Regions from separate parts of the Rhodococcus sp. MT28 genome, predicted to be linked through region 1. Evidence: riboswitches for the same ligand, from Rfam matches in the RefSeq annotation. Region 1 holds a riboswitch; each other region holds the start of a gene.
The links. Region 1 has a riboswitch for S-adenosylmethionine ahead of AC1Q6C_RS22630 (aminotransferase class V-fold PLP-dependent enzyme). Riboswitches for the same ligand answer to the same signal wherever they lie in the genome.
Positions count from the first base shown of each region.

Region 2: it holds a riboswitch for S-adenosylmethionine, as region 1 does, so the genes downstream of both, AC1Q6C_RS03585 (LLM class flavin-dependent oxidoreductase) here and AC1Q6C_RS22630 (aminotransferase class V-fold PLP-dependent enzyme) in region 1, are expected to answer to the same signal.
Region 3: it holds a riboswitch for S-adenosylmethionine, as region 1 does, so the genes downstream of both, AC1Q6C_RS18315 (putative leader peptide) here and AC1Q6C_RS22630 (aminotransferase class V-fold PLP-dependent enzyme) in region 1, are expected to answer to the same signal.
Region 4: it holds a riboswitch for S-adenosylmethionine, as region 1 does, so the genes downstream of both, AC1Q6C_RS03315 (FAD/NAD(P)-binding protein) here and AC1Q6C_RS22630 (aminotransferase class V-fold PLP-dependent enzyme) in region 1, are expected to answer to the same signal.

Region 1 covers NZ_JBXAFD010000006.1:27,032-29,226, forward strand. The annotation lists gene AC1Q6C_RS22625 (PucR family transcriptional regulator) at 1-849, shown strand, start outside; SAM riboswitch class IV at 910-1,024, shown strand; gene AC1Q6C_RS22630 (aminotransferase class V-fold PLP-dependent enzyme) at 1,078-2,195, shown strand, end outside.
Region 2 covers NZ_JBXAFD010000001.1:759,513-761,707, reverse strand. The annotation lists gene AC1Q6C_RS03590 (ABC transporter substrate-binding protein) at 1-683, shown strand, start outside; SAM riboswitch class I at 863-958, shown strand; gene AC1Q6C_RS03585 (LLM class flavin-dependent oxidoreductase) at 963-2,042, shown strand; gene AC1Q6C_RS03580 (NtaA/DmoA family FMN-dependent monooxygenase) at 2,072-2,195, shown strand, end outside.
Region 3 covers NZ_JBXAFD010000004.1:404,354-406,548, reverse strand. The annotation lists gene AC1Q6C_RS18325 (FAD-dependent oxidoreductase) at 1-398, shown strand, start outside; gene AC1Q6C_RS18320 (GNAT family N-acetyltransferase) at 407-997, shown strand; SAM riboswitch class I at 1,015-1,109, shown strand; gene AC1Q6C_RS18315 (putative leader peptide) at 1,103-1,207, shown strand; gene AC1Q6C_RS18310 (ABC transporter substrate-binding protein) at 1,345-2,195, shown strand, end outside.
Region 4 covers NZ_JBXAFD010000001.1:694,361-696,555, reverse strand. The annotation lists gene AC1Q6C_RS03315 (FAD/NAD(P)-binding protein) at 1-1,242, opposite strand, end outside; SAM riboswitch class I at 1,247-1,340, opposite strand; gene fahA (fumarylacetoacetase) at 1,419-2,195, opposite strand, start outside.

The sequences.
Region 1 (2,195 bases):
CAAAGCGTCGAAGAGGCTTCTCTCTCAGTGGTTCTCGACGTGGCCTCGTTGGCTGCCGGGCACCGACTGGCCGTTGCGCGCATGGTCGACGAGCGTGAAGCGCGCCGGCGTAGCGCGTTGCTCGGTGAACTGATCGACACGTCAGCAGACGCCACACCCGGACTGCTCCGGCGCGCACTCGACGCGGGTTGGATGCTGGACGGATGGCACATCGGCATCAAAGTCCTGGCGGTCGGTGAGGTCGACCTGGTGGCAAGACGCAGCGAGGTTGCAGATGCTCTCGCCGCCGAGGGAATCGACGCCAATGTCGTGGAACAGGCTGACGGCTGGGCGGCGTGGACGACTCTGCCAGGTGAGCCGCGACCGGAGGCGATCACCAGGATCGCCGAGTGCATCCGTGCAGCTCAGGCCAGGTTGGAACCCACGATGGAGACCTGGGTAGGTGTGGGACGCGCACACGACGGCCCGGCCGGAATCGGTTCGTCCCTGTCGGAGGCCGGGGATGCCGCTCGGCTCGCCGGTTCCCGATCTCAAACAGGTCGATTCCTGCACGTGGACCGCCTCGGGCTGGCGCAGTTGCTGCTGGCGTGGACGCGAACCGACACCTTCCAGCCTGCGGCCGCAGCATTGCTCGCACCGCTACGCGATTCCAATGGAGAGTTGCTCGAGACTCTGTCGACGTACCTCGACGAAGAATCGTCTCTGGCTCACACCGCAACCCGAATGGGGTTGCACCGCAACACCGTATCGAGTCGGATCGATAGAATTCAGCGCCTTCTCTCGGTGGATCTCGCAGATCCGGAAACGAGACTCGCGCTCCACCTTGCTTGCCGGACCATCGCGCCCTGACGGAGATCTTCGCGGCTTCGTCTTGACAAGCACGGGAGGTTCCTGCCATCCTCGTTGCCAGGTCACGAGTACCAGTGTTCAGCCCCGGCTTGCTGGTCGGCAACCCTCCTCCGCGGTGGGGTGCTCCGGGTGACGACCCGGCTGCGTTCGAAAACGAATGCGGCAAGCGCGGACTCTTCCGGGGCCATCTCCCGACGAACGAGTCCTTGAACGTGAGGATTGTCTTCGATGACTGCTGTATTGAGTGCCGACACCTGCTGCACCACCGCGATTGCCAAGGTTTCGGGTGCCGACCTGCAGGTTCCATTGGTTCAGGGTGGCGAATGCTCCTACGCCAACTTCGACTACGCCGCGAGTGCGCCGGCATTGGCCCAGGTCACCGACCGTATCGCCGAGTTGCTGCCGACATACGCCAGCGTCCACCGCGGTGCCGGCTACGCGTCCCGGATCTCCACGCTCACCTACGAGAACGCTCGTGAATCCGTTGCTCGTTTCGTGAACTGTGCCGACGATCAGGTTGTCGTCTTCACCCGGAACACCACCGATTCGCTGAACCTGCTTGCGCAGTGCGTCCCCGGCAGCACCGTCGTCCTCGACGTCGAGCATCACGCAAACCTGTTGCCGTGGAACGACGCTCGTATCGTCACCGCCGCAGACACCATCGAAGAAACGATCGAGCGTCTGATCGGTGAACTGTGCACCAAGCCTGCCGCGCTGCTCGCAATCACCGGGGCCTCCAACGTGACCGGTGAGATCCTGCCGATTGCACGTTTGGCTGACATCGCTCACCGTTGCGGCGCACGTATCCTCGTCGACGCTGCTCAGTTGGCTCCCCACCGTCGCATCGACCTGCAGGAATGCGGCGTCGACTACGTAGCGTTCTCGGGCCACAAGCTGTACGCGCCCTTCGGCGCCGGCGTTCTCGTCGGCCGCCGTGACTGGCTCGACGAAGCTCAGCCGTACCTCGCCGGCGGCGGCGCCGTGCGTGAGGTGACCATCGCGTCCACCGAGTGGGCTTGCGCGCCCGCACGCCACGAGGCGGGTTCCCCCAACGTGCTCGGTGCGGCTGCCATCGCGACCGCCTGCGAAACCCTGCACGCCCTGGACTTCGACGTGATCGCCGAGCATGAGAAGGCGCTCACCGCCCAGCTCACTGACGGCTTGTCCGCCATCGAGGGCGTCTCACTCGTGCGACTGTGGAACGACGCTCCTGACGCCGTCGGAATCGTCACCTTCACCGTTGACGGATTCGAAGCGGGCGAGATCGCCGCATTCCTCTCCGCCGAGCACGGCATCGGAGTTCGCGACGGTCGCTTCTGCGCACATCCGGTACTCGCGCGCCTCGG
Region 2 (2,195 bases), on a different contig from region 1:
CGGATGTTCGCGTCCGTCAGGCTATCGGCTACGCGCTCGACACCACGTTGATCGATCAGCGAGTGGAAAACGGTGAGGGACTGCCGGGCTCGGAGTTGTTCGGTCCGACGTCTCAATGGCATGTAGACACACCGGGTATTGCCTACGACCCCGAAAAGTCGAAGGAACTTTTGAATCAGGCGAAGGCAGACGGGTACGACGGCAGCCTCGACTACGTCGTTCTCAGTGAGCCGAAGGACCACGCGATCGGCCTCGCCGTGCAGTCACTGTTGCAGGCCGTCGGGTTCGAGGTGAACTTGATCTTGGCCAACAACGCCGGCGACATCGTGCAGAACGTCTACGTCAAGCACGATTTCGACCTCGCGCACGCGGGCATCGGAATGTACGAGTCGATTCTCGATCTCGGATTGTTCTCCACGACCAACAGCACCTCGATGGCGAATACTGCTGGATATGCGAACCCGGCGATGGATCAGCTGATCGCAGATCTACAACAGGCCAAGGACAATTCGTCGACCCTGGCGATCATCGGCAAAATTCAGACGCTGTGGAACGAGACGGTTCCATCGGCGCCGATCGGCGGGCTGACGTCGTTCTGGGCTTGGCAGAAGAATGTTCACGGTGTCGTTCCCACTGCCACGGGAATCATGCTGTTCGATCAGGCATGGATGGGCGCGAAGTAGCGTTTCAGCGCACACCGAGAGCCCCGTCCGACGCGAGTCGGGCGGGGCTCTTTGGTGTCTACGTCGGCTAGCGTTGCGCAACCCTTTCGATCAGGATGATTGTATTGAAATATGTTGTTGGTCAATATGATTCGCCGATCGTGATTTGACTTGTTCAGCGTCGCCCGCATAGATTGCATCCACCATCCAGAGTGGCTGAGAGACCTGGCTCGATGATGCCGCAGCAACCCGCTTCGTTTGCGCAGTGTGGGTGCTACCGCCAGGACCGATGGAGGACACATGACTGTATTTGCCGTGGGTATCGAACTTGACGGCGAGGGCACTCACCCCGCTGCCTGGCGCCGAAGCTCACATCGCCCGGATCAGTTGCTCACGGGTAAGGCCGTGCGCGATCGCGTCGCGGCTGCCGAGAATGCGGGCTTCACCTTCGCGACGTTCGACGATTCCATCCTCCCTCCGAGTGGTGACGTTGTCGGCCGCATCGATGCCGTCTCCAGGGCGTCATACGTGGCGGCGACGACCAGCACGATCGGACTGGTCCCCGTCGTCGGGACCACGTACGCCGAACCGTTCCACACCTCTTCGCAATTGGCGACATTGGACTACTCCTCGCGTGGGCGTGGCGGCTGGCTTGCTGTTCCGGTCGAAGACGATGCCGCGGCGAGGGCGTGGGGGAGGGCTCCGGTAACAACGGAGTCGGCGCGTCAGCAAGAGCAGCGGGATTCGGTCACCGTTGTGACCGATCTCTGGGACTCGTGGGAGGACGACGCCGTCGTTCGTGACTATCTCAGTGGGCGTTTCCTCGAACGTGATCGTCTGCATTACGTCAATTTCGAGGGCGACACGTTCTCGGTGAAGGGGCCGGCAATCGTTCCGCGGCCGCCTCAAGGCCAGTTGGTGGTGTTCGGCCGCTACGGCGAAATCGATCCACGCCAGCCGGATGTTGTTCTCGTTTCCGGTGATTCGGTGGAGACCATTGCACAGTCGGCTGCCAAGGCGCGCGATGAGGGCGCGTCATTGGTGTTCGCCGAGGTCGATGTGGCATTCGATACGCCGAATCTGTCTGCGGCGCAGCGGAGGACCGAGCTGAACTCGTACGGGAATGCCGTCGTCACCGGCCGACTGCTCCTGGCTGCAGATCCGGGGGAAGCGGCCGTGGTTCTGAAGGAATTGGCGGGACACCTCGACGGTGTTCATTTCCATGCTCTCGTGATCGACGAGGACCTTCCGGTGCTGGCCAAATTCGTGCTTCCGACGCTGTCCAAAGCCGGGTTGACGCGACGCCCGGTTCCGGGATCGACCCTGAGGGGCAACCTCGGTCTGCAGCGGCCCGCAAATCGATTCGCCCACTCCTCCTGACTTGACTTCGCGCTAAGGATATTTCGGCCATGACTGCATCACGCTCCGCCGTACCTCGACCCGACGCTCACGTTCACTTCGGCGTCTTCTTCCAGGGGGTCAACCACACCACCATCTGGTCCGATTCCTCGAGCGGATCCCAGATCGACTTCG
Region 3 (2,195 bases), on a different contig from region 1:
CGAGTTTCGTCCACCACACCGGCGCAGAATTGGAGACCGCGGGGATCTACGGGCTCGGTTCCGAGGACGGGATCAAGATCGGCGAACACGCGACCGGGCCGGTGGTGACTCCGCAGACCCGTGACTACACCCCTGATGTCGACGGAGAGCAGCGATTGGCCCAGTACGCCGAGTCGTGGTTGCCCGGCGTCGATTCCACCCGTGTCGAGTCGATCACGTGCCTGTACACGAGCACGCCGGACAGTAACTTCGTCATCGACCGAGTCGGCGCCGTCACAGTGGCGGCGGGGTTCTCGGGGCATGGGTTCAAGTTCGGTCCGGCCTTGGGAGAACTTGTGGCGGACCTCGTCGACGGAACCACCCTCGCTCCGGAAGTTTTCAGGCTGGGGGAGCGTTGACCAGATTCATGGAGGAAAGTGTTGTGGCACTGGAGCTCGGAACTCGACAGCTCGAGGGTGTCGGAGCGGTAGAGGTCTATTCGGTATCGCAGGACGATCCCTTGGCAGCTCCACTGATCGCGGACTTGGCACTCGAATACAGTTCGCGTTACGGCGGTACTCACGAAGCGATGCTCGAGGATCTCACGACGTATCCGGCAGAAGAATTTGCCTACCCGCAGGGTGCGCTTCTGGTGCTCACCCACGACGGTCTGCCGATCGCCGGCGGTGCGTTTCGTCAATTCGATTCCACCACTGCCGAACTGAAGAGAATCTGGACATCGGTCGACCATCGGAAGCGCGGCCTCGGCAAGGCCGTCGTTCGCGAGTTGGAACGAGAGATCGAACTTCGTGGATACAACCGGGTGTTTCTCACGACGGGCCCTCGGCAACCCGAGGCCGTCGCGCTGTATCTGTCCAGTGGATACACACCGCTTTACGACGCTTCACTCTCGCCCGAAGAGGTGGGCATCCACCCGTTCGAAAAGCAGCTTCGGGTCCTCGAAAATGTGACTCGAGCAGCAATTCCTACCGACCGGGTTGACAACACCCGGGTTTGACCTCGTACACTTGCGAACGACCATCCAGAGCGACCGAGAGACCTGGCTCATTGAAGTCGCAGCAACCCCCCGAGTGATCGGGTGCGGGTGCTACCGCCAGGACCGATGGAGGAACACGAAATGAAGGCAGTCGAAGGCGGTTTCGATACCGCCTGGTCGCGTCGTCACGTAGACCTGTGCCGCACCGCGGGATCTTTCTGTACCAACTGACCTCGGTCAGTCATTCACACTCAGGCGAGTCGTCGACAAGTCTGTTTTCTCTTCTCTCACAAGTGATTCGTGCTCGATCGCCTTTCTCGTCTCAGGCGACGGGTGCGCTCTTCGGCATGCCTCTTTAGGAGTTCTTGGTGTCTTCGCCCTCATTCGGTGCCCGCAAACGCGCGACCGTAATCGCCGGTATCGGTGCTGTCTCGGTTCTCGGCACCGTCCTCGCCGGCTGCAGCAGCGGGAGTGACAGTGCTGCCGACGCAGGCCCCGCCCAGTCCGGCGGAACCCTTCGCTACGGTCTGTCACAGGCGCCGACGTGCGCCGATCCGGCCCAGGCCGGCAGTAACCAGACCGTGTATGTCACTCGGACAGTGGTGGATTCGCTTACCGATCAAAATCCCGACACCGGAGAGATCACCCCGTGGCTCGCCAAGAGCTGGGAGATCAGCCCCGACGCCGCGAGCTTCACGTTCGTCCTTCGCGACGACGCCACCTTCAGTGACGGCACACCGGTGACGGCGGATTCGGTGAAGAAGACCTTCGACTCGGTCAAGAACCTGGGACCGAACGCGTCGTTGGCGAAGAGTTACCTGTCCTCGTACGCCGGTACCGACGTCGTAGATGCTCACACGGCGAAGATCAATTTCTCCGGACCCAATGTTCAGTTCCTGCAAGCAACTTCGACGCCACAGCTCGGAATCCTCGCCGATTCCACCACCGCGCTGGCATCCGAGCAGCGCTGCCCCGGTGCAGCGGTGATCGCCTCCGGACCGTTCGTGTACACCGACTGGCAGCAGGACAAGAGCGTCAAGATCGCCAAGCGTGCGGGATACAACTGGGCCTCGGATGCGGTCGCGCATCAGGGCGAGGCGTACCTCGATGGCGTCGACTTCACGGTGGTTCCCGAATCCGGTGTGCGGGCGGGCAGCGTGGCCTCCGGCCAGCTCGATGCGGTCAGCGATGCGCTTCCGCAGGATGCGCCGCAGATCGA
Region 4 (2,195 bases), on a different contig from region 1:
TGCCGAGATGTATTCGGTGATCCGGGATTGGACCTCGGCAAGCCCGTCGTAGCGCTCACCGCCGAGTGGGCGGTTCAGCCGCTCGAGATCGATACGGTCTTCCGGCTTCGGGACTGCGTTCTCGACCAGTTCATGCAATCGAGGCGATCCCCAGGCCAGCGAGGCGAATTCGGCGTCGAACTCCTCCCAGGTGCCCACTGTCCGATCCGGGTGAGATGCGAACAGCTCGTGATAGTGGGCGCCTGCCAGTTCTTTCGACGCCAAGGGCCAGATGTCGTTTCGGAAATCCAACGGTCCGTCGCCGGGAACGAGATCAGCGGTGAAGAACCGCGGTAGCGGTGGCCGTGCGTCAGCGATCGAGTACGAAATCTTGGAGTGATACGGCACTCCGCGACGAGATCCGGCATACAACAGGGGTTCCCGACCCGAGGGAGCGTAAGTGAGGATGCCGTCTTCACCGCGTTCGAAGATGCCGCCACGGCTCTCGGCGAGGAGAACCATCCAGTCGACGAAAGCCAGCCCGAGTCCGGCGATCAGAACCGGTTCGCCTTCGGGAATGACATCGGCGTCGAGGTCGGCAGTGTAGCCCGGACCCACATACGTCAACCCGTGATCGGACGCGAAGCTGGTCAGCGCGGTTTCACGTGGGGCAGGCAACGCATCGGGGTGCCCTTGTGCGAGAAGGACGGTCGTCGCGTCGATGACAGCTCCGTCGTCCAGATGAACCGTCTGTGTCTCGCCGACGTTCACGATGTCGACCACGGATCGTCGATGAACTCGAACGTCGACGTGCGCTGGCGCGGAGTCGACTGCAGTCTCGAACACCCAGTTCAGGTATCGGCTCTGCAGTGACCTCGATGCAAACGACGACGGGGTGATCGTCGGAACTTCTGCTGCGATTTCTGGGAATTCGGCAAGCTCAGCCGAGCGCTCGGCGACCCATTCCGCGAGGGTCGGACCCGGCAGCACCGGGCCGATCACGGCGGTGGTCTCGTCGGTGAACATCGTGACGTCCGCTGTTGTCGAATTCATCCACAGAAGCGGCGCCTGGCTGCCTCGCCAAATACGGCCGGCGCCTGCCGGATACGGGTCGACAACGTGAATGTCGATCGGTGTGGGATCGGCGTTCACCGATTCGTGAGCGAGGATCCGCTCGAGTACGCCGGTCCCGCGGGGTCCACCACCCACGATCACGATGACAGCTGCTGTCCCCACTGAGGTACGGGGTCGATCGCCTGGCACGAGTCCTCCATCGGACCTGGCAGAAAGCACCCGCACCTCAGCAGAGGGGGTTGCTGCGACGTCACGGAGCCAGGACTCTCGATCGCTCTGGATGGTTAGTCCAGCTTATCTTCGGAGAATCGTGAGGCAAGGAATTCCGGACATCAGATCAGCGTGAATCAAACAGTTGTCAATCACTATCTTTCGGTTTGCGTTGCAGGCAGGATCCGAGCGTGAACATCCCCGAAGCCGATTCGTGATCCGCCGGCGCCGGGAGCGGTGGCTGAGATGGCGATGGTGTCGCCGTCTTCGAGAAAGGTACGGGTCTCGGAGCCCACAGCTACGGGTTCCTTGCCGCCCCACGTCAGCTCGATGAAGGCGCCGCGCTGATCTTTGTCCGGTCCGGAAATGGTTCCGGACGCGAAGAGATCGCCGGTACTCGCTGCTGCGCCGTTGATGGTGGTGTGCGCGAGCATCTGCGCAGGCGACCAGTACATCTGGGCGTAGGGCGGCCGGGAGACGACGTGACCGTTCCATTCGACGGCCAGGTCGATGTCCAGCCCCCACTTCTCTTCACCACGCAGATAGGAAAGCGGTTCGGGATCCTGCACCGGAGTGTCGATTCGGGCTGCTTCGAGAGCGAGCAAGGGTACGACCCACGGTGAGATGGAGGTCGCGAAACTCTTCCCCAGGTTCGGACCGAGGGGCACGTACTCCCACGCCTGGATGTCTCGGGCAGACCAGTCGTTCACGACGACGGCGCCGAAGACGTACTCGGCAAATTCGTCCGGGGTGATGGAATCGCCCATCTTCGAGGGAGTTCCGACGATGAACCCCATCTCGGCTTCGATGTCGAGGCGCCGGGACGGTCCGAAGTCCGGGCTTTCCTGATCGGGTGCCTTCCGCTGTCCGCAGGGACGAACGATGTCGGTGCCGGAGACGACGACGGTGCTCGAGCGCCCGTGGTATCCGAC